Regions from separate parts of the Pseudochelatococcus lubricantis genome, predicted to be linked through region 2. Evidence: predicted binding sites of a transcription regulator. Region 2 holds the regulator's gene; the other holds the start of a gene.
What was found. The regulator PhoB, encoded in region 2, activates phosphate uptake and scavenging genes when phosphate is short. The targets are predictions, from matches to a motif close to TGTCATNNANCTGTCAT.

Region 1 (14,403 bases), on a different contig from region 2:
TTCTCCGCGCGTTACCTGCAGCGGCTTCGCGCCGGGCCTGTCCACGACGGCATGCTGGCGCGAGAGCGTCTCCATGCCCTCCTGCACCACGCCGACGTTCTCGAAGATGCCCGTCACCACCCACATGATCCAGCCCGACATATTGTAGATGCGGATCGCGAGCCCGGACGAGAAGGCAATCGCCCCCGTCGTCACGCTGCCCTGCGTCCACAGCCACACGGCAAGGCCGGTCGTCGAGCCGATCAGCAGGCAGTTCAGCACCGAGACCGTCGCCGACATGGCGGTGACGAGCCGTGTCTGCTTCTGCGTCGCCTCCACGTTCTCGCCGATGCTCTCGCGGATGTACGCATCCTCCCGCTCGGCGTGGGCGAACAGCTTCACCGTCATGACGTTGGTGTAGCCGTCGACCACGCGGCCCGTCAGCGTGGAGCGCGCGTGCGACACCGCCCTGGCGCTCTCGCGGATGCGCGGCACGAACCACGCCAACGCCGCGCCGTAGAGCGCCACCCAGACCACCAGCGGCATGGCGAGCCGCCAGTCGGCCTCCGCGAACAGCAGGATTGCCCCGCCCGCGTAGATGACGACGAACCAGAGCGAGCCGAACACCTCGACCACGGACTCGCGCAGCGCCATGCCCGTCTGGATGACGCGCGTCGCCAGCCGGCCGGCAAAGTCGTTCTGGAAGAATTCGAGGCTCTGGCGGATGACGTAGCGGTGGGCCTGCCAGCGGACCAGCGCCGGAAAGGCGGGCAGGATCGTCTGGCGCACGATCATGTCGTTCAGCACGTTGCACAGCGGGCGCACCAGCAGCACCAGCAGCGCCATGAACAGGAACCGGCCGCCGTAGTCCGCGAACAGGCGTTCCGGCGTCGTCTTGCCGAGCAGGTCGATGATCTCGCCGATATAGCGGAACATCAGCACCTCCAGCGCGGCGGCAGCGCCGCCCGAGATGACGAGCGCGACGAACACCGGCCACACCTGCCGCACGTAATGCCGGTAGAACGCCAGCAGCGTCTCCGGCGGGCGCTCGATCGGCACCTCCCGGAACGGATCGATCCGGGTTTCGAACCAGCGGAACATCGTCATCTCCTGTCGCGGCGGAGGCCGCCGCACTGCCTGTTTCCGGCCCGGCGGAAACAGGCCGAACACACACGGCCCCCGCGATCGCATGCCGTATAGAGCAAAATGCACCGAATCTGAATCGCCATTTTGCCCTATCTTCTTGTTTATTCATCAAATTCGTCCGGAAAACGGCGCCCGTTTTCCGGTTTTATGCCATAGCCGGCTATCATCGTTCCGCGCGCCCCAAAATGCCCGATCATGCGCGCCGGACCTATGCGCGGGGGGCGCGATGGCGTATCAGGCGTGCGGTGCCGCACGTTCGGCTTTCGACAAGGGACACACTCGCACCATGGCTTTGCCCGCCAATCTGGACGACCTCAAGGCACGCGCCAGCGCGTGGTTCTCGACCCTGCGCGACCGCATCTGCGCCGACTTCGAGGCGCTGGAGGACGAGGCGGCCGGCCCCTTCTTTCCCGGCCACGGCGAGCCCGGCCGCTTCGCGCGCGAGGTGTGGGAGCGGAAGGGCAGCGATGGCACGGCGGGCGGCGGCGGCGTGATGTCGCTGATGCACGGGCGCGTGCTGGAGAAGGTGGGCGTCCATGTCTCTACCGTGTTCGGCGAGTTCTCGCCCGAGTTCCGGGCCCAGATACCCGGCGCCGCCGAGGACCCGCGCTTCTGGGCCTCCGGCATCTCCCTCATCGCCCATCCGTGGAACCCGAACGTGCCGACCGTGCACATGAACACGCGCCTGGTCGTCACCACGAAAGCCTGGTTCGGCGGCGGCGCGGACCTTACCCCCGTGCTCGACAGGCGGCGCGCGCAGGACGACCCGGACGCCATCCGCTTCCACGCCGCCATGCGCGCGGTGTGCGACGCGCACGCGGCAGTCGCTCCCTACGGGAAATACAGGGAGTGGTGCGACAGTTACTTCTATCTGCCGCACCGCGACGAACCGCGCGGCATCGGCGGCATCTTCTACGACCATCACTGGTCCGGCGACGCGGAGGCCGACCTCGCCTTCACCCAGGCGGTTGGCGAAGCGTTCCGCGCCGTCTATCCCGCCATCGTGCGCGCCAACCTGCCGACACCGTGGACCGCAGCCGACGTCTTCGAGCAGGAGGTGCGGCGCGGACGTTACGCCGAGTTCAACCTGCTCCACGACCGCGGCACCATCTTCGGCCTGAAGACCGGCGGCAACGTCAAGTCCATCCTGTCGTCGCTGCCGCCGAGGGTGCGCTGGCCGTAACGGGGCTTACTTCCCCCTCAGCCAGTCCGGCACGCGGTCGAGGCCGATCAGGTCGTCGTAGGTCGGGCGCGGGCGCACCACCGCCGCCCGCGCGCCGTTCACCAGCACCTCCGGGACCAGCAGGCGGCTGTTGTAGGTGCTCGACTGCGTCGCCCCGTAGGCGCCGGCCGTCATCACCGCCAGCAGATCGCCGGGCGCGACCGCCGGCAGGGCGCGCTGCAGCGCCAGATAGTCGCCGCTTTCGCAGACCGGCCCCACGACATCGGCCACGATGCGCGGCGCGCCGGGCGCCGGCTCCCGCACGGGCTTCACCGTGTGATAGGCCTCGTAGAGCGTCGGGCGGATGAGGTCGTTCATGCCCGCGTCGACGATGACGAAGGTGCGTCCCTCGCCCTGCTTCACGTAGATGACCTTCGTCACCAGGATGCCGGCGTTGCCGACGATCATGCGGCCGACCTCGAACACCAGCTTCAGGCCGAGACCGCGCGTGTGGCGCTTGACGATATCGGCGTAGGCGGAGGGCAGCGGCGGCGGCTCCGCATCCTCATGGTAGGGAATGCCGAGGCCGCCGCCGAGGTCGACGTGGTCCAGCCTGTGGCCCTGCGCCAGCAGGTCGCGCGCCAGTTCCACGATCAGCGCCGTGGCGTTGTCGAAGGGCGCGAGATCCGTGATCTGGCTGCCGATGTGCATGTCGACGCCGGTCACCGTGATGCCCGGCAGCGCGGCCGCGCGGGCATAGACGGCGCGCGCGTGCGACAGCGGAACGCCGAATTTGTTCTCCGACTTGCCGGTGGAAATCTTGGCGTGCGTCAGCGCGTCCACATCCGGGTTGACGCGCACCGAAACGGGCGCCTTCACGCCCAGCGAGACGGCGACTTCCGACAGCGCCTCAAGCTCGGGCTCCGATTCGACGTTGAAGCACAGGATGCCCGCCTTCAGCCCCGCCGCCATCTCCTCGCGCGTCTTGGCGACGCCGGAGAACACGATGCGCTCTCCCGGCACACCCGCCGCGAGCGCCCGGCGCAGTTCGCCCTGCGACACGATGTCTACCCCGGCGCCCTGCCGGGCGAGCGTGGCAATCACCGCCTGGTTGGAATTGGCCTTCACGGCGAAGCACACCAGTGCCGGCACATCCGCGAAGGCTTCCGCGAACACGCGGTAGTGGCGTTCGACGGTGGCGGTGGAATAGCAGTAGAACGGCGTGCCGACCTCGCCGGCAAGCGCCGTCAGATCGACATCCTCGGCCTGCATGAGGCCGTCGACATAGGAAAAATGGTGCATGGCGTCGCCCGGAATGAAAACGTCTGCGTCAGGAAATGGCGGCGGTCAGAGCAGCGGATCGAGGATGAATTTCTTGTCCGGCGTCACATAGCCGCGGATCACCTTCTGCCCCTCGCGCCCCGACGAGTGGACGCGCTGACCCGAATCGCGGATTTGCGGATCGTTCGGGTCCACGGGATATTCCAGCCCGCCCCGCCTTCCGCAGCCCGCGACCGCCGCGCACACGGCCACGGCAAGGCAGAGGCGGAACGCCGCATTGCGGGAAGATTTCAGGCGAAAACGGAGCACAGGGGAACGGAGCACGGGCAAACCTCCATGAAGCGGGCGCACTATAACCGACTGACGCGACAATTCGAGCCCTGTTTCGCATTCTCGCGCGGGAGATCGCGCCGCCGCGATCACGCAGATGCGATCACGCACACGCACGGGCGGGTTGAGATCGCCGCGCAATGGCTTACCTTGTCCCTGCCGGGTCGGCGCGGCGCGAACGCCGGGAATGTCCCTTTGCAGCGTATAGGTCCAACATGAGTATTTCGTTTCGCCGCCTCGCCGTCACCGGCGCCGTGGCGCTCGTCATCGTCGGCGGCGTCATCGGCATCCGCGCCTACCGGGGGGGCAGCGCGCCGGGCGGCACCTGCCCGGCCTCGGCAGACGTGCTCACGCGCCTGAAACCCTTGGCAACCGGCGAAGTCGCCGCCGTCCAGGTGGAGAATCGCGCGGCGCCGCTTACCGAACTCACCTTCCTGTCGGCGGACGGAAAGCCGCTGTCCCTCGCCGATTTCCGCGGCCGCACCGTTCTGCTCAACCTGTGGGCGACGTGGTGCGTGCCGTGCCGGGCGGAGATGCCGGCCCTCAACGCCTTGCAGAAAAAGCTGGGCGGGAGCGATTTCGAGGTCGTGGCCGTGAACATCGATACCCGTGAGCCGCAGAAAGCCATGCAATGGCTGAAGGACAACGGCATCGACAGCCTCACGCCCTACAGCGATCCGAAAGCGAAAATCTTCCAGACGCTGCGCGCGGACGGCAAGGCATTTGGTATGCCGACGACCGTGCTTGTCGACCGGGACGGCTGCGCGTTGGGGCATCTCGCCGGCGCGGCGGAATGGGCCTCGAACGACGCAGTGGCCCTGATCAGGGCGGCGATCGGCGGCTGAGGCCGCCGGCTCCCGGGCCTATTCGGCGGCGACCTCGATGCCGTTGTCGGCAAGGATCTTCTGCAGCTCGCCTTCCTGGAACAGCTCGCGCACGATATCCGCGCCGCCGACGAACTCGCCCTTGATGTAGAGCTGCGGGATCGTCGGCCAGTTGGCATATTCCTTGATGCCCTGGCGCATGTCGTCGCTCTCCAGCACGTTGATGCCCTTGTAGGACACACCAACGTAATCGAGAATCTTCACCACCTGTCCGGAAAACCCGCACATCGGGAAATCCGGCGTGCCCTTCATGAAAAGCACGACGTCGTTGGACTTGACCTCGTTGTCGATGAACGCAAGTACGTCGGACATGTTCGAAACTTCCTTGTGAAGCACTGCGGCGCAATCGGCGCCAGATATTAATCCTGCTGCGTTCCGGTGGTGAGCGCAAGAGCATGCAGCGCGCCGCCCATGCGGCCCTGAAGCGCGGCATAGACGAGCTGATGCTGCTGGACGCGCGACTTGCCGGCGAACGATGGCGAGATCACGGTTGCGGCATAATGATCACCGTCGCCGGCCAGATCGCGGATCTCCACGAAAGCATCGGGAATGGCGGCCTTGATGAGAGCCTCAATCTCTGCTGCTTCCATTGCCATTGAAAATTCCTCTGGATTCAAATCGTTATTCGGGTTTACTCATGTAATCCGGAAGCCACGCCTCATGCCGGGCATGCAGCCTCCCGAGCGATATGGCCCCTTCGCCCGCGATCTGCAACGCCGCTTCGTCCGCCGTCGCGCCGAGCCGACGCAGGGGCACGCCGGCAGCCTGGGCCGCGGCCGTCACCGCAGCCACATCCGCCTGCGCGACTGTGACGACATAGCGCGCCTGATCCTCGCCAAACCAGAAGGCGTGCGCTGGCACACCCGCCGGCGCGGCATCGAGCGTCGCGCCGATGCCCGAGGCGATGGCCATTTCCGCGACCGCCACGAGCAGGCCGCCGTCCGACAGATCATGCACGGCGCTGGCGTGCTTGTCGAGAATGAGGCCGCGCACGAAATCGCCATTGCGCCGTTCCACGGCGAGATCGACAGGCGGCGGCGCGCCTTCCTCACGCCCCACGATCTCGCGCAGGTAGACCGACTGGCCGAGCCAGCCGGCCGTCTCGCCGACGAGCAGGATCGCCTCGCCCGGCCGCTTGAAGGCAAGCGTGGCATGGACCGAGACATCCGCGACGAGCCCAACGCCGCCGATGGTCGGCGTGGGCAGGATGGAGCGGCCCTGCGTCTCGTTGTAAAGCGAGACGTTGCCGGAAACGATGGGGAAATCGAGCGCGACGCATGCCTCTGAAATACCCCGCAGGCAACCGACGAACTGGCCCATGACGTCGGGCTTCTCCGGGTTGCCGAAGTTCAGATTATCCGTTATTGCCAATGGCTTGCCGCCGACGGCTGTGATATTGCGCCAGGTTTCGGCCACAGCCTGCCGGCCGCCAGCCACCGGATCGGCCTCGCAATAGCGGGGCGTCACGTCCGTGGTGAGCGCAAGCCCCTTGGGGCCTTCGCCGATACGTACGATGGCCGCGTCGCCGCCCGGGATCTGCACCGTGTTGCCGAGGATGAGGTGGTCGTACTGCTCCCAAACCCAGCGCTTCGACGCAAGGTCCGGCGTGCCGAGGAGCCGCTCCAGCGCCTCAAGATCGGAGACGGGCGCGGCGACCGTCGCCGGGTCGAGCACCGGCTGCGGCACAGGCTCGTTCCAGGGCCGGTCGTAGAGCGGCGCCTCGTCGCCGAGTTCGCGGATCGGCAGGTCGGCCTTGACCTCTCCTTTATGGCGCACGACGAAGCGCTGCGTGTCCGTGGTGTGGCCGACGACAGCGAAGTCCAGGCCCCACTTGCGGAAGATGGCCTCGGCCTCGGCTTGCCGCGCGGGGTCGAGCACCATCAGCATGCGCTCCTGGCTTTCCGAGAGCATCATCTCGTAGGCCGTCATGCCTTCCTCGCGGCAGGGCACTGCATCGAGATCCAGCTCCACACCGAGGCCGCCCTTGGCGCCCATCTCCACCGCAGAGCAGGTCAGCCCGGCCGCGCCCATGTCCTGAATGGCGATGACGGCGCCGGTCTGCATCAATTCGAGGCAGGCCTCAAGCAGCAGCTTCTCTGCGAAGGGGTCGCCGACCTGCACGGTGGGGCGCTTCTCGCCGGAGTTCTCGTCGAACTCGGCCGAGGCCATCGTCGCACCGTGGATGCCGTCGCGGCCCGTCTTGGAGCCGAGATAGACGATGGGGTTGCCGACGCCCGCCGCCGCGGCGTAGAAGATGCCGTCCGCGCGCGCGATGCCTACCGCCATGGCGTTGACGAGAATGTTGCCGTCATAGCGCGTATGGAAGCCCACCGAGCCCGCCACCGTCGGCACGCCGAAGGAGTTGCCGTAGCCGCCGACACCCGCCACCACCCCGGCGACGAGATGGCGCGTGCGCGGATGCTCCGGCGCGCCGAAACGCAGCGAATTCAACGCCGCGACCGGCCGCGCGCCCATGGTGAACACATCGCGCAGGATGCCGCCGACACCCGTCGTTGCACCCTGGTAGGGCTCGATGAACGAAGGATGGTTGTGGCTTTCCATCTTGAAGACGCAGGCGAGCCCGTCGCCGATGTCGATAACGCCCGCGTTCTCGCCCGGCCCCTGGATCACCCACGGCGCCTGCGTCGGCAGCCCCCGCAGATGGAGGCGCGAGGACTTGTAGGAACAATGCTCGTTCCACATCGCTGACACGATGCCGAGTTCGGTGAAGGTCGGTTCGCGGCCGACCAGCTCCTTGAAACGGGTGTATTCGTCCGGCGTCAGGCCATGCTCGGCGACGAGCCCGGGGGTGATGGTCGGCTCTTTGGCGGTCATCGGAAGCTCACAATGTGACGCCGCGATTATCGCGACTTTTCAGAAAGTTACGTTAGCCTGCTCAACAAACGGACAAGCTCACGCCGCCAACAGGCTCTCGAACAGCCCGCGGCCGTCCGTGCCGCCGACGAGGTCGTCGATCAGGTTCTCCGGATGCGGCATCAGGCCGAGGACGTTGAACTTTTCGGAATAGACGCCGGCGATGTTGTTCAGCGATCCGTTCGGGTTGGCCTGCGGCGTCACCGCGCCCGCGCGGTCGGCGTAGCGGAACGCCACGCGCCCGTCGCCCTCGATCTGCGCCAGCGTCCGCTCGTCCGCGACGAAGTTGCCCTCGCCGTGGGCGATCGCGACGTCGATGGCCTGCCCCTGCGCATAGCGGCGCGTGAAGGCGGTGTCGTTGCGCTCGACGCGCAGGAACTGGCGGCGGCAGATGAAATTCAGGCCGGCATTGCGCATCAGCACGCCCGGCAGCAGGCCGGATTCACACAGGATCTGGAAGCCGTTGCAGATGCCGAGCACCAGCCGGCCCGTCGCCGCGTGGCTGCGCACCGCGTCCATCACCGGCGCGCGCGCGGCGATGGCGCCGCAGCGGAGATAGTCGCCATAGGAAAACCCGCCGGGCAGCACGGCGAGATCGGTGCCGGCGGGCAGGCTGCTGTCGGCGTGCCAAACCTTGGTCACGCTCGCGCCAGCCTGAACGAGCGCCTGCGCCACATCGCCATCGCGATTGGAGCCGGGGAAGATGATGACGGCGGCTTTCATGTCAGGCGTCCAACAATTCGATGCTGTAGTTCTCGATCACGGTGTTGGCGAGCAGCTTCTCGCACGCCTCGCCGAGCAGCGCCCTCGCGTGCTCCGGATCGGCTCCGGCGAGCGCGATGTCGAACACCTTGCCCTGCCGCACGCCGGCGATGCCCGCGATGCCGAGCGAGGCCAGCGCCCCTTCGATCGCCTTGCCCTGCGGGTCGAGCACCCCGTTCTTGAGGGTAACCGTCACGCGCGCCCGCGGCGCATGGCCGGGGGCATGCGCGGTCGTCTTCTGCGGGGCGGTGTGTTCTGCGGCGGTCATGGCTTGCTCCCTGTCGAACGGCGGTCCCCTCCGCCCTGCGATCCGTCTCTTGCAGATAGGTACGCGAACGGGGGCCTCAAGCCCCCGCTGTAGTCAATATTGATGCTGTTCGCAATCCACTGCGGCATTCGTCCCGCGCAATCCATCCGCGCGGCTGCCAGCACCGCGGAACTGTAGCGGACGTGACACCGTGCCGCGCCATCCTTCCGCGTCGCGCCTTCCGGCGCGGCGTGCTACTCCACCAGGCGGGGGGAGTCCCCGCGCGCGGGGTTCTCGCTCTCACCCAGGATGCCGAGCCGGCGCGCCACTTCCGAATAGGCCTCAACCAGGCCGCCCATGTCGCGGCGGAAGCGGTCCTTGTCGAGCTTGTCGGAGGACTTGACGTCCCACAGCCGGCAGGAATCAGGAGAAATCTCGTCGGCGACGACGATGCGCATCATATCGCCTTCCCACAGCCGGCCGGTCTCCATCTTGAAGTCGACAAGGCGGATGCCGATGCCGAGGAAGAGGCCGGTCAGGAAGTCGTTGACACGGATGGCGAGCGCCATGATGTCGTCAATCTCCTGCGGAGTGGCCCAGCCGAAGGCCGTGATGTGCTCTTCCGACACCATCGGGTCGTTCAGCGCGTCGTTCTTGTAGTAGAACTCGATGATCGAGCGGGGGAGCTGCGTGCCCTCCTCGATGCCGAGCCGCGTCGACAGCGAGCCGGCCGCGACGTTGCGCACGACGACTTCGAGCGGAATGATCTCGACCTCGCGGATCAACTGTTCGCGCATGTTCAGACGCCGGATGAAGTGCGTCGGCACGCCGATCTCGTTGAGCTTGGTGAAGATGTATTCGGAAATGCGGTTGTTCAGCACTCCCTTGCCATCGATCACCTCATGCTTTTTGGCATTGAAGGCGGTCGCGTCGTCCTTGAAGTGCTGAATGAGGGTTCCCGGCTCCGGCCCTTCATAGAGGACCTTTGCCTTACCCTCGTAAATACGACGGCGGCGATTCATCGGCGTGTACCGTATCTTGAGGAAATCCATAGGGTGCCGTGGCTCCGAATTAAACGATCCGCGGCTCGAAACAGGCGGAAAACCGGTCAGTGACTTCCGATGCCGGACAGGCGGCTTGCCGTCTGCCCCGCAACCTATCCGATCGCGCGCAAAAGCACAACGCCGGCCGGCGGGTCTGCGGCCCTCGTCCGTCCGTGCTTTTGGCGCACCGGAAATATATCATTATAATTTATTATGGTTAACGGCAAGTTATGGTTAACGGCGCCGTCCGGCACCATACTGTTTCCGCGACGGCGTCGCCGTTCTGTCATGCTGCCGTCAGACGGAACACGCAAATTTTCCGCACATCCCTGCCGGTATCTTCCGGACGTGAGTCGGAACGGGCGTCATCTGAAAATGCACTGGCCATCGCCCGCACGGCACATTATATCGACTGTATCCGCAGAGGATGTAGATGTATCTGCACGGGGAGCACGACCGATGACAACTTTTAACGATCGTCAGAAGGCAGAAGAGGCCAAGTTCGCCATCGACCAGGAACTTCGCTTCAAGGCCGTTGCCCGCCGCAACAAGCTGCTGGGCCTCTGGGCCGCCGATAAGCTGGGCAAGACCGGCGCGCAGGCGGACGAGTATGCCCGCTCCGTCGTGCTGTCGGACTTCGAGGAGCCCGGCGACGAGGACGTGTTCCGCAAGATCCGCGCCGATTTCGACGCCGCCGGCATCGAGCAGTCCGACCACCAGATTCGCCGCGAGATGGAAGCGCTGCTGGTGCGCGCCCACGCCGAAGTCCGCAGCGGCGCGTAACCGCGTCTCCCACCCGGCACCGTCCGCCGCCGTTTCGGGGTGGACGGAAGCCGGGGAGCCGGGCTCATGCCTGTTCGGGGAACGGCAGCCCGAAGGACGACGTCAGGAACAGTCCGCCGTGGCGCAGGCCGCCACCATCGATGCCATGGCCGATATGCGGCGAAAGATGCCATTGCACGCCGAGGCCCTCGCCGGCCAGCCGCTCGGCCGAGAAGAACAGCCCGTCCACCGGGATCACCTCGTCCGCCTCCCCGTGCACGAGCAGAATCGGCGGCACAGCCGCCGCGCCCGGCCGGGACGCGGGCTCCGCGCCGCCCCCGGGCGGCACCACCAGAATGCCCGAATAGCCGACAATCGCAGCCGGCGCGACCCTGCGACGCAGTCCGACGTGCAGCGCCATCATGGTGCCCTGGCTGAACCCGACCAGCGCCAGCCGGTCAGGCGTGAGCCCGTGGCGCTGCAGCTCCGCGTCGAGAAACGCCTCCAGCGACGGTGCCGCGTGATTGACGCCGCGCCAGCGCTCGTCAGGATCGCGAAAGGTCAGCGCGAACCATTGCCGGCCCATGCCGGACGCCGGACACGGCTCCGGCGCGTGCGGGGAGACGAAGGCCGCATAGGGCAGCCAGCGCTGCCATTCGCGTCCGATGTCGATCAGATCGTTGCCGTTCGCGCCATAGCCATGCAGGAAGACGACGAGCTGGCGGGCGTTGCCCGAACGTGCGGCGAGCCGCGGTCCGTCGATAATTGCCATGGAACCTCCGGTCGATAACGCATCAAGCCTATGAAACGGATACCGTTATCGGGATCAACCCGATGCATGGACTAGAGCATTTCCGGCGGAAGTGGAGACACCTTTTGCGTCCGGAATTGCATCAAAACAAGTAACATAGGCCATTGTTGCGTTTCAACGAAACGTAGAAATGGTCTGAATTCTATATTTTTCCGCAACTTGCATTCAATTTGACAACTCAGATTGAATGCAAACTGCTTTACGGAGACGTGCACGCGGGCGAAAATGGCGGCCTCGCTGCTCCGGCTCAGCGATGCGCCTTCAGGCGATGATATCGGGCGTCAACTGATCCTCAAGATAGGCGATGCGATCCTTCAGCGCGAGCTTGTTCTTCTTCAGGCGCTGCACCTGAAGCTGGAAAGCGGCCCCCTCGCCTTCAAGCGCGGAAATCCGCGCGTCAAGCTCGCGGTGCTCGCCGCGCAGCCGCTCAAGCTCGGCCGCCAGTATCGTGCGTTCTTCAGTATCCAGATCGAATGCCATCACCGCCCCGGCACTATCCGGATTGCGCCCACGTGCGGCACCTTATGCGAGGAAATGGTCGCGCCGCAAGGGTTCTTTGAACAGTTATGGACAGGATGACGCCATCCCCACATGAGGGTGCCGGAACGCCATTCCGGCCCCTGCTGCGCCGCACAATCGTTCTTGCGTGCGACATTTTTCTCCGTGCCGTGCGCGAATCGCGTTTGACCTTCCGTCGTTTTATGTCAGACTGACGACATCGGCAATCGGTATGGAGGTTATTCGATGTCCCTTGAAGGTCACCTCTTCGAATTGGAACGCCGTCACGAGTCAATCGAACGAGAAATCAAGACACACCTCACCAAACCTTACATCAATAGCGAACAGATAGCCGAGCTTAAACGCCGCAAACTTCAACTCAAGGATGAAATTACACGTATCTATTCCAGGAAGGATGGTCAAAAGCTTAACTGAAGCTTGACACACATCCGTTAGCGCCTGTGCCACCGCCGCGATAGAGACCGTCGCGGCGGACAGACAGCGCAGGCGTATACGCCAGCCGCAACATTCCGGATATTGCGCCCGGCCAGCGATAACCGACGAAAGTTGTAATCGCTCAAGGCTTGCGCGACATTTTCCATCCTCCTACGTTCCGCTGAAAGCGCGCCGGCCCGCTGCCTCACCGAATGCCCGGGCCGAGACCCGTCGCTCGAAGCTCAACGAGGGAGGAGAGCCGTGACCGCAGACAACACCCCATCATCGCCCGACGCCACGCCCGAAGGCGCCAACAGCGCTTATGCGCAGGCGTATGCCCGATGGCAGGCCGACCCGGAGGAGTTCTGGCGCGAGGCTTCCGGCGCCATAAGCTGGGTGCGCGCACCTTCCCGCATCTTCGACCCGCAGGAGGGCGTCTACGGCCGCTGGTTTCCGGACGCGACGCTGAACGCGAGCTACAACGCCATCGACCGCCACGTCGACGCGGGGCGCGGATCGCAGCCGGCCATCATCTACGACAGCCCGGTGACGGACTCGAAAAGGGTCATCTCCTACAACGGCCTGCTGAGCGAGGTGCAGACGCTCGCCGCCGTCCTCGCCGATCTCGGCGTCACGCAGGGCGACCGCGTGATCATCTACATGCCGATGATTCCGGAGGCCGTCATCGGCATGCTGGCCGTGGCGCGGCTTGGCGCGATCCATTCGGTGGTGTTCGGCGGTTTCGCGGCGCCGGAACTCGCGACGCGCATCGAGGACACAGAGCCCAAGGTCATCCTCACCGCCTCCTGCGGCATCGAGCCCTCGCGCGTCGTCGCCTACAAGCCCCTGCTCGACGAGGCGTTGCGGCTTGCCGACGCCAGGCCCGCGGTTCTCGTGTTCCAGCGTCCGCAGGCCCGTGCCGAACTGGTCGAGGGGCGCGATCACGACTGGGCCGGGCTCGTGGAGAGGGCCCGCGAAGCCGGGCTCTCCGCGCCGCCCGTCCCGGTCAAGGCGACCGATCCACTCTACATTCTTTATACGTCCGGCACGACGGGCAAACCCAAGGGCGTCGTGCGCGACACCGGCGGCTATCTGGTGGCGCTGGCCTGGACCATGAAGAACCTCTACGATATCAAGCCCGGCGAGGTATTCTGGACCGCCTCCGACATCGGATGGGTCGTCGGCCACAGCTACATCGTCTACGGCCCGCTCATCAACGGCAGCACCACTGTCATCTACGAGGGCAAGCCTGTCGGCACGCCGGACGCGGGCGCCTTCTGGCGCGTGATCGGCGAATACAACGTGGCGGCGTTGTTCACCGCGCCCACGGCGCTGCGCGCCATCCGCAAGGAAGATCCGCACAGCAAGCTGCTGCCGCCGTATGACCTGTCGAAGCTGCGCACGCTCTTCCTCGCCGGCGAGCGCGCCGATCCGGACACCGTGAACTGGGCGCGCGACACGCTGAAGATTCCCGTCATCGACCACTGGTGGCAGACGGAAACCGGCTGGGCCATCACAGGCAATCCGGTGGGGCTCGGCGTGCTGCCGGTCAAGGCCGGGTCGTCGACCGTGCCGATGCCCGGCTATGACGTGCGCATCGTCGACGAGGGCAACAACGAGGTGCCGGCCGAGACGATGGGCTCCATCATCATCAGGCTGCCGCTGCCGCCCGGCTGCCTGCCCACCCTGTGGCGCAATGATGAGCGCTTCCGCGACGGCTACCTCTCCGAGTTCCCTGGCGCCTACAAGACGTCGGACGCCGGCTTCAAGGACAGGGACGGCTATATCTTCATCATGGGCCGCACCGACGACATCATCAACGTCGCCGGCCACCGCCTGTCCACGGGTGGTATGGAGGAGGTGCTGGCGAGCCACCCGGCGGTGGCGGAATGCGCCGTCATCGGCATCGCCGACTCTCTCAAGGGCGAGGTGCCGTGCGGCTTCGTCGTGCTCAAGAGCGGAGTCACGGACAATCCGGCCGATATCGAGAAGGATCTGATCGCGCGCGTGCGCGAGCAGATCGGCCCGGTCGCCGCTTTCCGCCTCGCGATCACCGTGGGGCGGCTGCCCAAGACCCGCTCCGGCAAGATCCTGCGCGGCACCATGAAGAAGATTGCCGACGGCCAGGCGTGGTCGCTGCCGGCGACCATCGAGGACCCGCAGTCGCTGGATGAAATCGCCGAGGCGCT
Region 2 (14,400 bases):
GCAGCGGCACGCTTCCCGCACACCCTGCGCCTCGAACACCCGCACGCCGCGTTCGTGGAACAGTCGGTACAACAGCCGCTCGCTCGACACCGTGGAGTCGATCAGTTCGTGATCCTCCACCGTATCGACCAGCAGGTGCGCCTCCCGCCAGCGGTCGTCGACCTCGTCGCCCTCATCGCCGGCGGACTGCGCGGCGGCACCCTCGCCTCCCTGTGGCAGGAATTGCACCATCAGGCCGCCGGCGCGATACGCCGTATGGCGCGCCTCGCCCGCTCCCGAAATCTCCTCGCCGACCGCCAGCCGCACGCGCGTGGGGATCTGCTCGGACTGACGGAAGTAGGTGTGGGCCGCATCCTCGAAGCCGCCACCCTCGATCGCCACGATGCCTTGATAGCGCGACATCTCGGCGCCCTGGTCGATGGTCAGCGCCAGATGGCCGTGGCCCAGCAGCGCGCCGGTGCCGGTCTCGCCCGCTGCCTCCGCCGCCGCAACCTTGTCCGCATCGAAAGTCGCGCAGGCGCGCAGCCGGTCTGGCGTGTCGAAATCGACCACGACCATGCTGACCGGCCCGTCCGAGCGCGTCTGGAGCTGGAACCGCCCCTGGAACTTCAGCGCCGAGCCGAGCAGCACGGTCAACGCCGCCGCTTCGCCCAGCACGCGCGACACCACCGGCGGATAGCCATGCCGCGACAGGATGAGATCGATGGACGGGCCAAGCCGGACCGTCCGCCCACGCACGTCGAGCCCCTCCGCGGCGAAGGGCAGCACGCTGTCATCGGCCCCCTCGCGCGCACCGGCGGGCACGCCGCCCTGCGCGCCCGTCTGCTTGCTCGCCGCGCTCATCGCCGCCCGTCTCCGGAAGGCACCGCCTCCCCGTCCGCGAGGTCGACACCCAGACACCAGGCCAGCACGCCCTTCTGCGCATGCAGACGGTTCTCCGCCTCGTCGAACACCACCGACTGCGGCCCATCCATCACGGCATCCGTCACTTCCTCGCCGCGATGGGCGGGCAGGCAGTGCATGAAGACAGCGTCCTTGTTGGCGGCGGCCATCAGCTTCTCGTTGACCTGATAGGGCCGCAGCAGGTTATGGCGATAGCGCTCATCGTCGTCGCCCATCGATACCCAGCAATCCGTGATGACGGCATCCGCCCCCTTCACCGCCTCGAACGGATCGTCCGTGATGACCACCTTGCCCCCCTGGGCCCGCGCCCATTTGACGAGGTCCGCGCGCGGTGCGAGATCGGGCGGCGTCGCCACCGCGATCCGGAAATCGAGCTTCACAGCCGCGTGAATCCAGGACGTCAGCACATTGTTGGCGTCGCCCGTCCAGGCGACCGTGCGACCGCCGATCGGCCCGCGATGCTCCTCGAAGGTCATCAGGTCGGCCATGATCTGGCAGGGGTGCGACAGCTTGGTAAGGCCGTTGATCACCGGCACGGTCGCGTATTCCGCGAGTTCCAGCATGGCCGCGTGGTCGAGAATGCGGATCATGATCGCGTCGACGAAGCGCGACAGCACGCGCGCCGTATCCGGAATGGACTCGCCGCGCCCGAGCTGCATTTCCGCGCCCGTCAACATGATGGGCTCGCCGCCGAGTTCGCGGATGCCGACATCGAAGGAGACGCGCGTGCGGGTGGAGGGCTTGTCGAAGATCATCGCCAGCACCTTGCCGTCGAGCGGTCGGCTCGCCTGCCGGCTACCCCGGACGCGCCGCGCCTTGATCGCCGCGCCGAGGTCGAGCACTGCCCGCACCTCGTCACCCGAGAAATCGCTCAGATCGAGAAAGTGCCTCACCTTCCGGTTTTTCGTCGCTCCGTTACCCTTGGTCATCCTGCATGTCTTTCGTCTGCGTTTTCTGCGTCTGCGTGCGTCACGAACGTCTCCGCCACGGCGCCGAGGCCGGCCACTGCCTCGGCAATTTCGGCCTCGCTGATGATCAGCGGCGGCAGCAGGCGCACCACGTTGTCGCCGGCCGCGATCACCACCAGCCGGTGCGCCAGTGCCTTCCTGACGAAGTCCGTGTTCAGCACCTTCAGCTTGAGGCCGAGCATCAGCCCCTCGCCCCGTACGTCGGCGATCACATCCGGATAGCGGTCCTTCAGCTCCGCGAGGCGCTGGCGGAACAACCCGGCCTTTTCCTGCACGCTTTCCAGAAAGCCCGGCGCGAGGATCACGTCGAGTACCGCGTTACCCACCGCCGTGGCGAGGGGGTTGCCGCCGAAGGTCGTGCCGTGGGTGCCAAGCGTCATGCCCTTGGAAGCCTCGCGCGTCGCCAGGCTCGCCCCCAGCGGGAAACCGCCGCCGATGCCCTTGGCGATGGCCATGATGTCGGGCGCGATCCCGGACCATTCATGGGCGAACAGCTTGCCCGTGCGCCCGACGCCGCATTGCACCTCGTCGAAGATCAGCAGCAGGCCGTTGTCGTCGGCGATCTGGCGCAGGCGGCGCAAATCGGCCGGCGGAACCGGGCGGATGCCGCCCTCGCCCTGCACGGGCTCGATCAGGATGCCGCCGGTCTGCGGGCCGATCGCCGCCGCGAGCGCCTGCCAGTCGCCGAAGGGCACCTGGTCGAAGCCGTCGACCTTCGGCCCGAAACCTTCAAGATACTTCTGCTGGCCGCCGGCGGCGATAGTCGCCAGCGTGCGGCCGTGGAACGCGCCTTCGAAGGTGATGATGCGGTAGCGCTCCGGATGGCCGTCGGCCGAGTGATACTTGCGCGCCGTCTTGATGGCGCATTCGAGCGCCTCCGCCCCCGAGTTGGTGAAGAACACGGTATCGGCGAAGCTCGCGTCGACGAGCCGCCCGGCAAGGCGCTCCGCCTGCGGGTTCTGGAACAGGTTCGAGATGTGCCACAGCTTGCCGCCCTGCTCGGCGAGCGCCGCCAGCAGCGCGGGATGGCTGTAGCCAAGCGCGTTGACGCCGATGCCCGAGCCGAGGTCGAGATATCGCTGCCCGTCGCGCGCCACAAGCCAGACACCTTCACCTTTCTCGAAGATTACATCAGCCCGCGCATAGGTCGGCAGAAGTGGCGACGTCACAGCAGATACTCCAGGGGCAGGCAGGCGATCACGGCCTGCGCACGAAAGACAGCGGCAGCGCCGGCCGCGACCTGCGCCCGGCCATGTGCAGCATCCGCCGTCACACGAAATCCCGGGACCGGGTTCCATGCAAACAGGGCATGGCTCCGCCACGGGAAACGGAAAAAGCCGCCCCACGGGGCGGCAACCTGTTTAACTTATTGTCAGTGCGAAAGACATTCAAGCACAAACTGAAGCCGATTGGCGCTCGTGTTGCCGGCTGCCGGAGCCGGCCCGGAGGCAGCAGGACATGAAGCCGCAGCCGCCGGCGTGAAGAATTTTGTCACACGGCCTTGAAATTGCCGGCATTCACAGCATTTTTCATGGCATCAAGAGTTCGTTTACAATCTCTCCTGTGGGAAAATGCATGCTTGTGCAAGCACGACTCTTGCCGGAGAGTCACGGCATATAGTAGTTTCCCGCTTGAGAGCCACGAAATATCGTCCGGCTGTTCCTTCCAGCGTTTCCCATGAGGCGAACGTTGCGCCCGGCAACAGGTCACTTGCCGGCGACTTGAAGGATTCCGCGCGAGACGCGGCATGATGGAGCATGAGTAATGAGCGATCCCGGCAATACCTGGACTGACGAACGTGTCGAGCAGTTGCGCAAACTCTGGAGCGATGGCCTGAGCGCCAGCCAGATCGCAACGGAGATCGGCGGCGTCAGTCGCAATGCGGTGATCGGCAAGGTTCATCGTCTGGGTCTGTCGGGCCGTGCGAAGGCCCCTGCCGCCCAGACGCCCCGTCCGCCGCGAAAGGCGCCGGCCCCGGCTGCGCCTGTCGTTTCCGCCCCCCGCCAGGCCCCTTCGGTCGCCGCGCCCGCGCCGGTCCCGCAGCCGTTGGCATCGACCTTCGGCAACGCCGCCCTCGCGACGGCGGCGCTCGCCGCGGAGCCCGATGACATGCCGGCGGCAACCCTCGCGACGGACATCGTGCCCGTAGTGCGGGAGAACGTTGTCGTGCCGATGTCCGAGCGTGTCACGATCATGGATCTGCGCGAATACATGTGCCGCTGGCCGGTCGGCGATCCGACCTCCCCGAATTTCCGCTTCTGCGGCGCGCGTGCGGTGACGGGCATGCCCTACTGCACGCACCACGCCAGCATCGCCTACCAGCCGGTGCTCGACCGTCGCCGCGACCGCAAACGGGCCTGAGCGGCGGCGCGGCATTCCGCATGGATGCATTCGATATGACAAGGCCGCCGGTCTTCCCGGCGGCCTTTTTGCTGGAGAACTGTCAATGACACGCGGCGCCTGCGGCATATGCACGCAGGGATAAGCGGATCACCCGATTTGTGCATGTCAGCTATTCGCTGCGCGCAAAGGTTTCGTCAAACGCATATCCTGCGCCACGCACGGTGCGGATCGGATCCGGACTGCGGGCGCGGTTGATGGCCTTGCGCAGACGCCCGACATGCACATCCACGGTCCGCTCGTCGATATAGACATCGTGCCCCCAGACGCCGTCGAGCAACTGCTCGCGGGTGAAGACACGGCCCGGGCTCTGCATCAGGAATTCTAGCAGTTTGAACTCGGTCGGCCCCAGATGCAGCTCGCGGCCGCTGCGGCGCACGCGCCGCGTCTCGCGGTCAAGTTCGATATCGCCGGCCAGCAGCAGCGTCGCCACGTGCCCGGGCTTGGTCCTGCGCAGCAGCGCGCGCACGCGCGCCAGCAGTTCCGGCACCGAGAAGGGCTTGACGACGTAATCATCCGCGCCGGTGGCGAGGCCCCGCACCCGCTCGCCCTCGTCGCCGCGCGCCGTGAGCATGATGATCGGCAGGCGCTCGGTGTCGCCGCGCGCGCGCACGCGCCGGCACAGCTCGATGCCGGAGAGGCCGGGCAACATCCAGTCGAGCAGGACGAGATCGGGAACCTGCTCCCTCAGCCTGATTTCCGCCTCGTCACCGCGTCCCACGCTGTCGACGGAATAGCCCTCGGCTTCGAGGTTGTAGCGAAGAAGCAGCGCGAGCGGCTCCTCGTCCTCCACGATGAGAATGCGTGGTCCTACCATGAGGTCCTCGTGGTATCGCCCGCAGCAAGTGCGAGACATCGAAACTTCACGCGCTCGGGCTACACTGCCTTGGTGGGCAAAGCCGTGCGAACGGGCGCCGACGCGCAATGCACCCTGTCCGGTAACGCCGTTTCCCGAAGAGCGCGACTCGTCGAGAAGTGGTCGGGTTCGTGCGGCGCTTGAACAAGACCCGCATGAGACCCGTCGAAGAGACCGGTAGCGCCGGCATGGCGCCTCCCGGACTTGGCCGCTGGCATGGGATGACGCCGCGCACGACAGCAAGAACTTTCGGACCGCAGTCCGAAAGCGTTCCCGACGTGCCGGAACGATCAGCGCATCGCTTGAGACGTCCAGATTTTCCTGTACGCCCGATCCATTCCTTCATGCCGGAGGAAGCCCTTCATCAGCGCTGCCCTCCAACAAATCCGGCCTAGAGCGCACGCTCTGATGAAATCAGGGCGTGCGCTCTAAATTCTACATTTTATCGCAACTTGCATTCGATTCTATGGATTGACTTGAATGCAAACCGCTCTAGTGACCCCGCCGCGCAGGCACCCCGGCATTGCACGTCCATCACACCGCAGGCGTGGTGGCGAAGCTCGTGGTGTCGCCCTTCGGACGCTCGCCCGCCAGCGTTTCGCCGGTCGTCAGGAAGTAGATCGTCTCGGCGATGTTGGTGGTGTGATCGCCGATACGCTCGATGTTCTTGGCGAGGAACAGCAGGTGCGTGCAGAACGTGATGTTGCGCGTGTCTTCCATCATGTAGGTAAGCAGTTCGCGGAAGACGGAGTTGTAGAGCGCGTCGATGCGGTCGTCGCGGTTCCACACTTCGAGCGCCTTCTTCTCATCGCGCTGGGCGTAGGCGTCGAGGACGTCCTTGAGCTGCTCCTGCACCAGATCGCTCATGTGCTGCACGCCGCCGACGATCTTGGCGGGCTGCAGTTCGGAGCTGATTGCCAGCACGCGCTTCGCCGTGTTCTTCGCCAGATCGCCGATACGCTCCACATCGCCCGCCACGCGGATGGCGGAGATGATGTCGCGCAGGTCAACCGCGACCGGCTGACGACGGGCGATCGTCGCGACCGCGAGTTCCTCGATCTCGCGCTGCAGGCTGTCGAGACGCGAGTCCGCATCGATGACCTGCTGAGCAAGAGCGACGTCACGACGCACGAGCGCGCGGGTGGAGTCGTCAAGCTGCTTCTCGGCAATGCCCCCCATCTCGGCGATCCTGCTGCGCAGGAGTTCGAGATCGGCGTCGAATGAAGTTACAATATGTTCGGCCATCACCAGTATCCCTGTTTGGAGGCAGCACGGGCAGCGCGACGCGCCGCCCGTATCTGTCTGCGCATCAGCCGAAGCGGCCCGTGATATAGTCCTGCGTGCGCTTGTCCTGCGGCGCGGTGAAGATCTTCGTCGTTTCCGCGAATTCCACCAGTTCGCCGAGATACATGAACGCCGTGAACTGCGACACGCGCGCTGCCTGCTGCATGTTATGCGTCACGATGGCGATCGTGTAGTCTTCCTTCAGCTCGTCGATCAGCTCCTCGACCTTCGAGGTCGAGATCGGGTCGAGCGCCGAACAGGGTTCGTCGAACAGGATGACCTCAGGCTTCACGGCGACGGTACGCGCGATGCACAGACGCTGCTGCTGGCCGCCCGAGAGGCTTTGGCCGGAGGCGCCCAGCTTGTCCTTGACCTCGTCCCAGATAGCGGCGCGGCGCAGCGAGGACTCGACCCGCTCATCCATCTCCGCCTTGTTCAGGCTCTCGTAGAGGCGCACGCCGAAAGCGATGTTGTCGTAGATCGACATCGGGAACGGCGTCGGCTTCTGGAACACCATGCCGACCTTGGCGCGCAGGGCGTTGAGGTCCTGGCCGGGGTTGAGCACGTTCTGACCGTCGACAAGCACCTCACCCTCGGCCCGCTGGCCGGGGTAGAGATCGTACATGCGGTTCAGCACGCGCAGCAGCGTGGACTTGCCGCAGCCCGACGGGCCGATGAACGCGGTGACGATCCGGTCGTACAGCGGCAGGTTGATGCCCTTCAGCGCCAGCGAGTTGCCGTAGTAGAACTTGAGATTGCGGACCGAAACCTTTTCGGTGAGCGGGCCGGCGGGGATTGCCGGGGGCACCGGTTGCGTGGCGCTCTGGGTGGTCATTTCTTCTTCCTCGTCGAAAGAGCGCGAGCCGAAATGCTCATCGCAAGAACCGTGAAGGTGATAAGCAGGGCGCCCGTCCACGCAAGCTGCTGCATGTTCTCGTCAGGCGTCTTGGTGAAGTTGTAGATCACGACCGGCAAGCTCGCGATCGGCTGGCCCATGTCCAGGCTCAGGAAGTTGTTGCTCAGCGCCGTGAACAGCAGCGGTGCCGTCTCGCCGCTCACGCGCGCCACCGCCAGCAGCACGCCGGTGACGATGCCCGTGATCGCCGCCTTGTAGGCAACCTGCTTGATCACGATCGAGCGCGGCAGGCCGAGGGCCGTGGCCGCCTCGCGCAGCTGGCCGGGCACCAGCAGCAGCATGTCTTCCGTCGTGCGCACGACGACCGGAATGACGATCACCGCCAGCGCCGCGGCGCCCGCCCAACCCGAGAAGCCGCCGAAGGGCGCGACCAGCACTTCGTAGATGAACAGGCCGATGACGATCGACGGCGCCGAGAGCAGGATATCGTTGATGAAGCGCACGACATTCGTGAGCTTATTATAGCGGCCGTATTCCGCCATGTAGGTTCCGGCGAGGACGCCAAGCGGCGCGCCGACGAGCACAGCGACCACCGTCATCATGATCGAGCCGATGATGGCGTTGAGCAGGCCGCCCCCGACGGAGCCCATGCTCGGCGTGATTTCCGTGAACACGGCCAGCGACAGGCCGGAGAAACCTTCCCAGACCAGCACGACCAGGATGAGCAGCAACCACATGATGCCGAACAGCGCAGCCGCCGTGCAGAGGCCCATGGTGATGCTGTTTTTGCGCTTGCGCGCGGCATACGATACCATGATCAGGCCCCCAGCTTGTTGAGACGCGCCAGCATGAGGCGAGCGACCGCCAGCACGATGAAGCTGATGATGAACAGGATGAGGCCGAGCGCCACCAGCGAGGAGCGGTAAAGGCCTTCGGACGCCTCGGCGTATTCGAGCGCGATGGTCGCCGAGATCGTGGTGCCGGGCTGCAGGATCGACGCGGAAATCTGCTTGGCGTTACCGATGACGAAGGTCACCGCCATCGTCTCGCCCAGCGCGCGCCCCAGCGCCAGCATGACGCCGCCGACGAGGCCGGCGCGGGTGTGGGGAATGACCACGTTGCGGACAACTTCCCAGGTGGTGCAGCCGATGCCGTAGGCCGCTTCCTTCATCACCGGGGGAACCGTCTCGAACACGTCGCGCGACACCGAGGCGATGAACGGCAGCACCATGATCGCCAGGATGAGGCCGGCCGTCAGCGTGCCGAGGCCGTAGGGAGGGCCGGCGAAGACCGCGTTCAGCACCGGAACCGGGCCGAACAACGTGATCAGGAAAGGCTGCAGCGTCTGCTGCAGGAAGGGGGCGAACACGAAGAAGCCCCAGATACCGTAGATGATCGAGGGAATACCGGCCAGCAGCTCGACCGCGATGCCGATCGGGCGGCGCAGCCGCATCGGGCACAGCTCCGTCAGGAACACCGCGATGCCGAGACCCACGGGAACAGCGATCAGCATGGCGATCAGCGATGTCACCAGGGTGCCGTAGATCGTGGCGAGCGCGCCGAATTCCTCTGCGTTGGCGTCCCACGTCTGCGATACGAAGAAGTTGAGGCCGAAATGGCTGAGCGCCGGCCACGCACCGTAGATCAGCGACAGCACGATGGCGAAAAGAAGCGCCAGCACGAGAAGCGCCGCCGACCGCGTCAGGTGGAAGAATAACGTGTCGTTCTGCCTGAATTTGTTCAGGGCCTGCGATCTGTTCACCGCTGCATCGTTGCCGCGGGATATGTCTTTTATAGCAACGTCGGCCATGAGTTCTCTGCCTGTGTGCGAAGGGACCCCTTTTCAACCCGCCGCCATGGGGCAGTCGCAGATGCGGCAGGCAGGCGAAAACGCGCCATTCGCAAACTGCCTGCGCGGGTATGAGGCGCCGCAGCGGGGAAGGTCGGGGGGCACCCGCATGGCGCCCCCCGTTCAGCCTGCGGACGAGGCCGCTTACTTGTTCTTGACTTCAGCCGCCCAGACAGCGCGGATCTGGTCGGTCACGCTCTTGGGCAGCGGAATGTAGGACAGTTCCTCGGCAATCGAAGCGCCCTTCTCGTAGGCCCAGTCGAAGAACTTCAGGGCAGCGGCGGACTGCGCCTTGTCCTTCGGCTCCTTGTGCACGAGCACGAAGGTCGCGGCGGTGATCGGCCAGGAGTCTGCGCCAGCCTGGTCGGCGAGAATCACGCCGAAGCCGGGAACCGACTTCCAATCCGCGTGAGCAGCGGCGGCCTGGAACGTCGCGGAGCTGGGCGCCACGAACTTGCCGTCCTTGTTCTTCACGCGCGTGTACGACAGGTTGTTGGCCTTGGCGTAGACGTATTCGACATAACCGATCGAACCGGCGATCTTCGCGACGTTGTTCGCGACGCCATCGTTGCCGGGCGCGCCGAGACCGACCGGCCACTGCACCGTGGTGCCGACGCCGAGCTTGTCCTTCCATTCGGCCGAAACCTTCGAGAGGTAGCTCGTGAAGTTGAAGGTCGTGCCCGAGGAGTCAGCGCGGCGCACCACGGCGATGGCCGTGGAGGGCAGCTTGACGTCGGGGTTCAGCGCCTTGATGGCCGCGTCGTCCCACTTCTTGATCTCGCCGAGGAAGATCTTGGCGAGCGTCTCGCCGTCGAGAGCGATCTCGCCCGGCTTGATGCCTTCGAGGTTGACGATCGGAACCACGCCGCCGATGACGGTGGGGAACTGCACGAGGCCGGACTCTTCGAGATCCTTGCCGGAGAGCGGAGCGTCGGTGGCGCCGAAGACAACCGTGTTGCCCTTGATCGCCTTGATGCCGTTGCCCGAACCGCTCGACTGATAGTTGATCTGAACGCCCGTCTCCTTGTTGAAGGCCTCAGCCCACTTGACATAAACAGGCGCGGGGAAGCTGGCGCCAGCGCCCGTGACGGTCTGGGCACCCGCAGGAGCGGCGAAAGCGACGGCCGCGAGGCCAGCGGCAGCGTAGAGGTGAGAGAATTTCACGGAACGTCTCCAGGAATGGATTCAAATGAATGTGTCCGCCCGCCGCCGAATTGCGGCCGGCGCAGCGTGGTCGCCATGGACAAGGCCGAACTTAATGGCCGTCACCAAGAGTCTCTATGACGCTCTGATGACACTTCAATGACATGTATCCGCCCGCGCGGAGATTCTGTTCTCTGGCCGGCGGTCCCCGTCAGGTATCTTCCCCGGCCGGGACGACTCTGGGCAGCGAGACCCTGAACATCGCGCCCTCGCCGCTCCGGCTTTCGATATCGAGGCGGCCGCGATGGCGGTTGACGATATGCTTGACGATGGCGAGGCCGAGCCCCGTGCCGCCCTTTTCCCGGCTTTCGGCGACATCGGCGCGGTAGAAGCGCTCCGTCAGGCGCGGCAGGTGCTCGGGCGCCACGCCGGGACCGTAGTCGCGCACCTCGATCACCACTTCCTCGCCGCCAGCCTTGCGCTTTGTCACCGATACGTCGACGCGCTGGCCCTTCTGGCCGTATTTGATGGCGTTCTCGACCAGGTTCTCGACCACGCGCAGCAGTTCGTCGCGGTCGCCCGTCACATAGACGGGCATCGGCGCCAGCTCCAGCGCGACGGTGACGCCACGTTCCTGCGCGAGTGGCGCCAGGGTCTCGATCATGTGGCGCACCAGCAGCCCCACCTCAACCGTGTCGCTCGGCGGCACGTGCAGGTTCATCTCGATGCGGGAGAGCGAGAGCAGATCGTCGATGAGACGCGACATGCGCCTGGCCTGATCGCGCATGATGACCAGGAAGCGCTCGCGCGCATTCTCGTCATTGCGCGCCGGCCCCTGCAGCGTCTCTATGAAGCCGATCAGCGAGGCGAGTGGCGTGCGCAGCTCATGGCTGGCGTTGGCAACGAAGTCCACCCGCATGTGCTCCAGCCGGCGGGCGCTGGTGAGATCGCGGATCAGCAGCACCGCTCCTTCGGGCAACGGGCCCTGGCCTGTGAGGAGCGGCGCAATGTGCGCTTCCAGCGTGCGCTCCACCGACCCATGCTCCCGGAACTCCGCCTGCACCGCCCCGCCGCCGCGCAGCACGGTCTCGATGCCGTCGAGAACAGCGGGCGCGCGCACGATGAACGCCAGCGGCCGCGCCTCCACCAGCAGCGGAAACAGGGCCCGGCCGGCCGGGTTGACGTTGAGCACCACCCCGCGCCGGTCGATCAGCACCACCGGATCGGGCAAGGCGGCGAGCAGCACCGCCGGAGAAACCGCGCTGGCGGAAGCGGGCTTCACGCCCCCCACCGCGAGGCGCTTGCGCAGCGGCCGGCTATCCCTGAACAGCGCCGCCGCCAGCAGCGCCGAAAGCGCGGCGCCGGCCAGCGTGGCCCAGCCGAAGGAGCCGTTGAGCATCTCGACCAGCCCCAGAATCGCGGCGGCCAACAGGGCCGCGCGAAGGGCAATGCCCCGTGAACTCAATTCCATTCCGATTCCCTGCCGATTCCCTTGTCCGCGCCCCGGTTGCCGCCGGCGCGGCTGTTAACCCGGCTTATAAACCGTTATGATGCCATTAAAGTCATGACAGGGAGACGGCAGATGGCCCATCGCGCGAGGCAAAATCGGAAATCCGGAGATGGTGCGAACGACGACGCGGACGTGGCGGCGGCGGAGACAGCTCACGGCGCGTCGGACGTTCTGGCCTCGTTCGACATCCACGCACCCGAGTTGCCGCAGGCGATCGCGGATGCAGCCCTGCGCTCGGGCGGATTTCCCTATGACGACAAGCTGTCGAGCAAGGTCTACAGGCGGGAGTTGCGCGGCCTGCAGATCGAGCTGCTGAAGCTCGCCACCTGGGTGCGTCAGTCCGGCGAGCGGCTCGTCGTGGTGTTCGAAGGGCGCGACGGCGCCGGCAAGGGCGGCGCCATCACGCGCTTCACCCAGCATCTGAACCCGCGCAGCGTGCGTATCGTCGCCCTGCCCCGCCCCTCAAACGTCGAGGCCGGGCAATGGTACTTCCAGCGCTATGTCAGCGAGTTGCCCTCGGCGGGCGAAATCGTGCTGTTCGACCGCTCCTGGTACAATCGCGCGGGCGTCGAGCCGGTGATGGGCTTCTGCTCGCCGGAACAGACCGAGCGCTTCCTGAACGAGGCGCCGGTTCTGGAAAAGCTGTGGACGAACGACGGCATCCGCCTGATCAAAATCCTGCTGACCATCGGGCCGGAGATGCAGATGGCGCGGCTGCACGCGCGCGAGCACGACCCGCTGAAGCACTGGAAGCTGTCCCCCATCGACTATGAGGCGATTCCGCGCTTCGATGCTTATTCCCGCGCCTTCGACCGCATGATCGAGCACACCAGCACGCCGCACGCCCCCTGGACGGTCATCCGCGGCAACGACAAGCTGCGGGCACGCCTGGCCGTCATCCGCCACGTGCTGACCGCCACGCCCTACACCGACAGGGACGACAGTGTCATCGGCAAGGAGGACCGCGGCGTGGTGCTCTCCGCGAAGCGTTTCCTGTGCAAGGGCGGCGAACCGACCGCGAACGGCGATTGAACGGAGGGCCGGCGCGCTACCGATTCACGTACCGCGCCGGAAGCCCGCGGAACAGGGCGTCAGCATAAGAAGGCCAAGGCTGCACGCGCAATTGCCGCGACCTGCATACCATCATTCCCCGGACGCCAGTGGCGCCGACGTGCCCGGTTTCGGATTTTTCTTGAAATTTATTCCCTAATGGTCGGAGCGGCGGGATTTGAACCCACGACCCCTAGTCCCCCAGACTAGTGCGCTAACCGGGCTGCGCTACGCTCCGCGACCAAAAGGAATCACCGCCCGAGCGGGGCGATGGCCGGTTCGTGGTGTTTAGGAAAATCCGCGGCCGGATGCAAGGGGAAACGGTATCGTTCCGGCGTTTTGTGAATACATGGCCCCCCGGGGCGCTTCCGCCCCCCGAGGGGATTGTTCGGTCGCATGGCGGGCGCAGGTTAAAGCCAGCGCCCCGGCGATCAGGCGATAATGTCGGACGAGTCGAAGCCGTTGACGCCGACACCGGTCAGCTTGATCGCTTCGTCGGCATTGCCATCGCCATTCCGATCGTAGAACAGGTAGCCGTCCGCTCCAACCCCCGCGAAGTAGTACTTTATTGCACCACCAATCGCGGTGTTAGCAGCAGCGAGCGCGCCGCTGAAGTCGGCCGCAGTGCCCTCTGCATAGTTGGCTCCGCTGCCTGCCAGGCCCGTCTTGATCTTGTCGACGCCGGTCGCGAAATCGGTGATTTCGTCGACGGTAGCCGCCGTAATGCCTGTCTCCCCGGCCCGGAAACCGAAGATGTCGGCACCAGAGCCGCCGGTCAGCTTGTCTACGCCGGTGCCGCCGTAGATGATGTCGTCACCGGCACCGCCGTTGATGGTGTCGTTGCCTTCCTGACCATAGATGGTGTCATTGCCATCACCGCCATTGATGATGTCGTTGCCACCATCCCGGCCCTTGCCGTTGAGTGTGCTTTCCGCAGAAAGCTCCTCGTGCTTGGCGCGGACATACCGCTCTGTCGCTTCCGCCGTCCATTTGCCGGTTGTAGCATCCGCATACTGCGCGAGAGAAGTGCTACGGAAGTCGATGCTGCTCGCTTCCAGCGCAGTGAAGACCGCCCAGCCTGAACCTTCTGGAAGGCTAGTCACGTTCAGCCCGTTCGCCGCGGCAGTCCCCCGCAATACATCGGTGAACACTGTGTCGCCGAAGATGATGTCGTTGCCGGCACCTGCGTCGAACGTGTCGTTGCCGGCCGCAGTGAGTGCGGCGCTCCCGCTCAGTTCGCCGATCTCTTTTTCGAGTTCCTGGGCCGTATTGATATTCGTTGCAACAGCATCCGGGATGCCAAGCCCACTGCCCTCAACCCTGTGCAGATAGGTCAGGTTTGCTTGCGTTAACCCGATACCGATAGCATCAATAGTATAGCCACGGTTATATATCTCGGTGACTTCTGCAACATGGTCACCCACCTCATTGCCACCCTCGATATGGCGCGTCGCAGTCTCGTTACCCGTTGCGTTGTTAGAAGTGTTGGAAGGTGTCTTGCTATCCCCCGTGTACCAAGTGTTCGGCTGACCGTCCGAAATAAACAGAACCTTGTTCTGGGGATTTAGAGCCGCACCCAAG

Region 1: the regulator PhoB is predicted to act here: its motif matches at 11,983-11,999, upstream of ACFFJ7_RS08170 (YdcH family protein).

Annotation. Positions count from the first base shown of each region.
Region 1 is NZ_JBHLXC010000002.1:1,188,311-1,202,713, reverse strand. Features, by position in the region: gene ACFFJ7_RS08240 (ABC transporter ATP-binding protein) at 1-1,080, opposite strand, end outside; gene hemF (oxygen-dependent coproporphyrinogen oxidase) at 1,412-2,308, shown strand; gene lysA (diaminopimelate decarboxylase) at 2,315-3,589, opposite strand; gene ACFFJ7_RS08225 (lipoprotein) at 3,635-3,892, opposite strand; gene tlpA (thiol:disulfide interchange protein TlpA) at 4,114-4,743, shown strand; gene grxD (Grx4 family monothiol glutaredoxin) at 4,762-5,094, opposite strand; gene ACFFJ7_RS08210 (BolA family protein) at 5,142-5,378, opposite strand; gene purL (phosphoribosylformylglycinamidine synthase subunit PurL) at 5,404-7,617, opposite strand; gene purQ (phosphoribosylformylglycinamidine synthase subunit PurQ) at 7,696-8,379, opposite strand; gene purS (phosphoribosylformylglycinamidine synthase subunit PurS) at 8,381-8,614, opposite strand; gene purC (phosphoribosylaminoimidazolesuccinocarboxamide synthase) at 8,920-9,717, opposite strand; gene ACFFJ7_RS08185 (DUF1476 domain-containing protein) at 10,168-10,491, shown strand; gene ACFFJ7_RS08180 (alpha/beta hydrolase) at 10,556-11,242, opposite strand; gene ACFFJ7_RS08175 (YdcH family protein) at 11,543-11,761, opposite strand; gene ACFFJ7_RS08170 (YdcH family protein) at 12,026-12,214, shown strand; gene ACFFJ7_RS08165 (propionyl-CoA synthetase) at 12,476-14,403, shown strand, end outside.
Region 2 is NZ_JBHLXC010000005.1:922-15,321, reverse strand. Features, by position in the region: gene ACFFJ7_RS10790 (Hsp33 family molecular chaperone) at 1-843, opposite strand, end outside; gene argF (ornithine carbamoyltransferase) at 840-1,832, opposite strand; gene ACFFJ7_RS10780 (aspartate aminotransferase family protein) at 1,829-3,040, opposite strand; gene ACFFJ7_RS10775 (GcrA family cell cycle regulator) at 3,636-4,232, shown strand; gene phoB (phosphate regulon transcriptional regulator PhoB) at 4,384-5,088, opposite strand; gene phoU (phosphate signaling complex protein PhoU) at 5,662-6,372, opposite strand; gene pstB (phosphate ABC transporter ATP-binding protein PstB) at 6,437-7,246, opposite strand; gene pstA (phosphate ABC transporter permease PstA) at 7,243-8,082, opposite strand; gene pstC (phosphate ABC transporter permease subunit PstC) at 8,085-9,077, opposite strand; gene pstS (phosphate ABC transporter substrate-binding protein PstS) at 9,261-10,280, opposite strand; gene ACFFJ7_RS10740 (ATP-binding protein) at 10,471-11,730, opposite strand; gene ppk2 (polyphosphate kinase 2) at 11,842-12,801, shown strand; tRNA gene ACFFJ7_RS10730 (tRNA-Pro) at 12,980-13,057, opposite strand; partial or broken gene ACFFJ7_RS10725 (VWA domain-containing protein) at 13,251-14,400, opposite strand, start outside.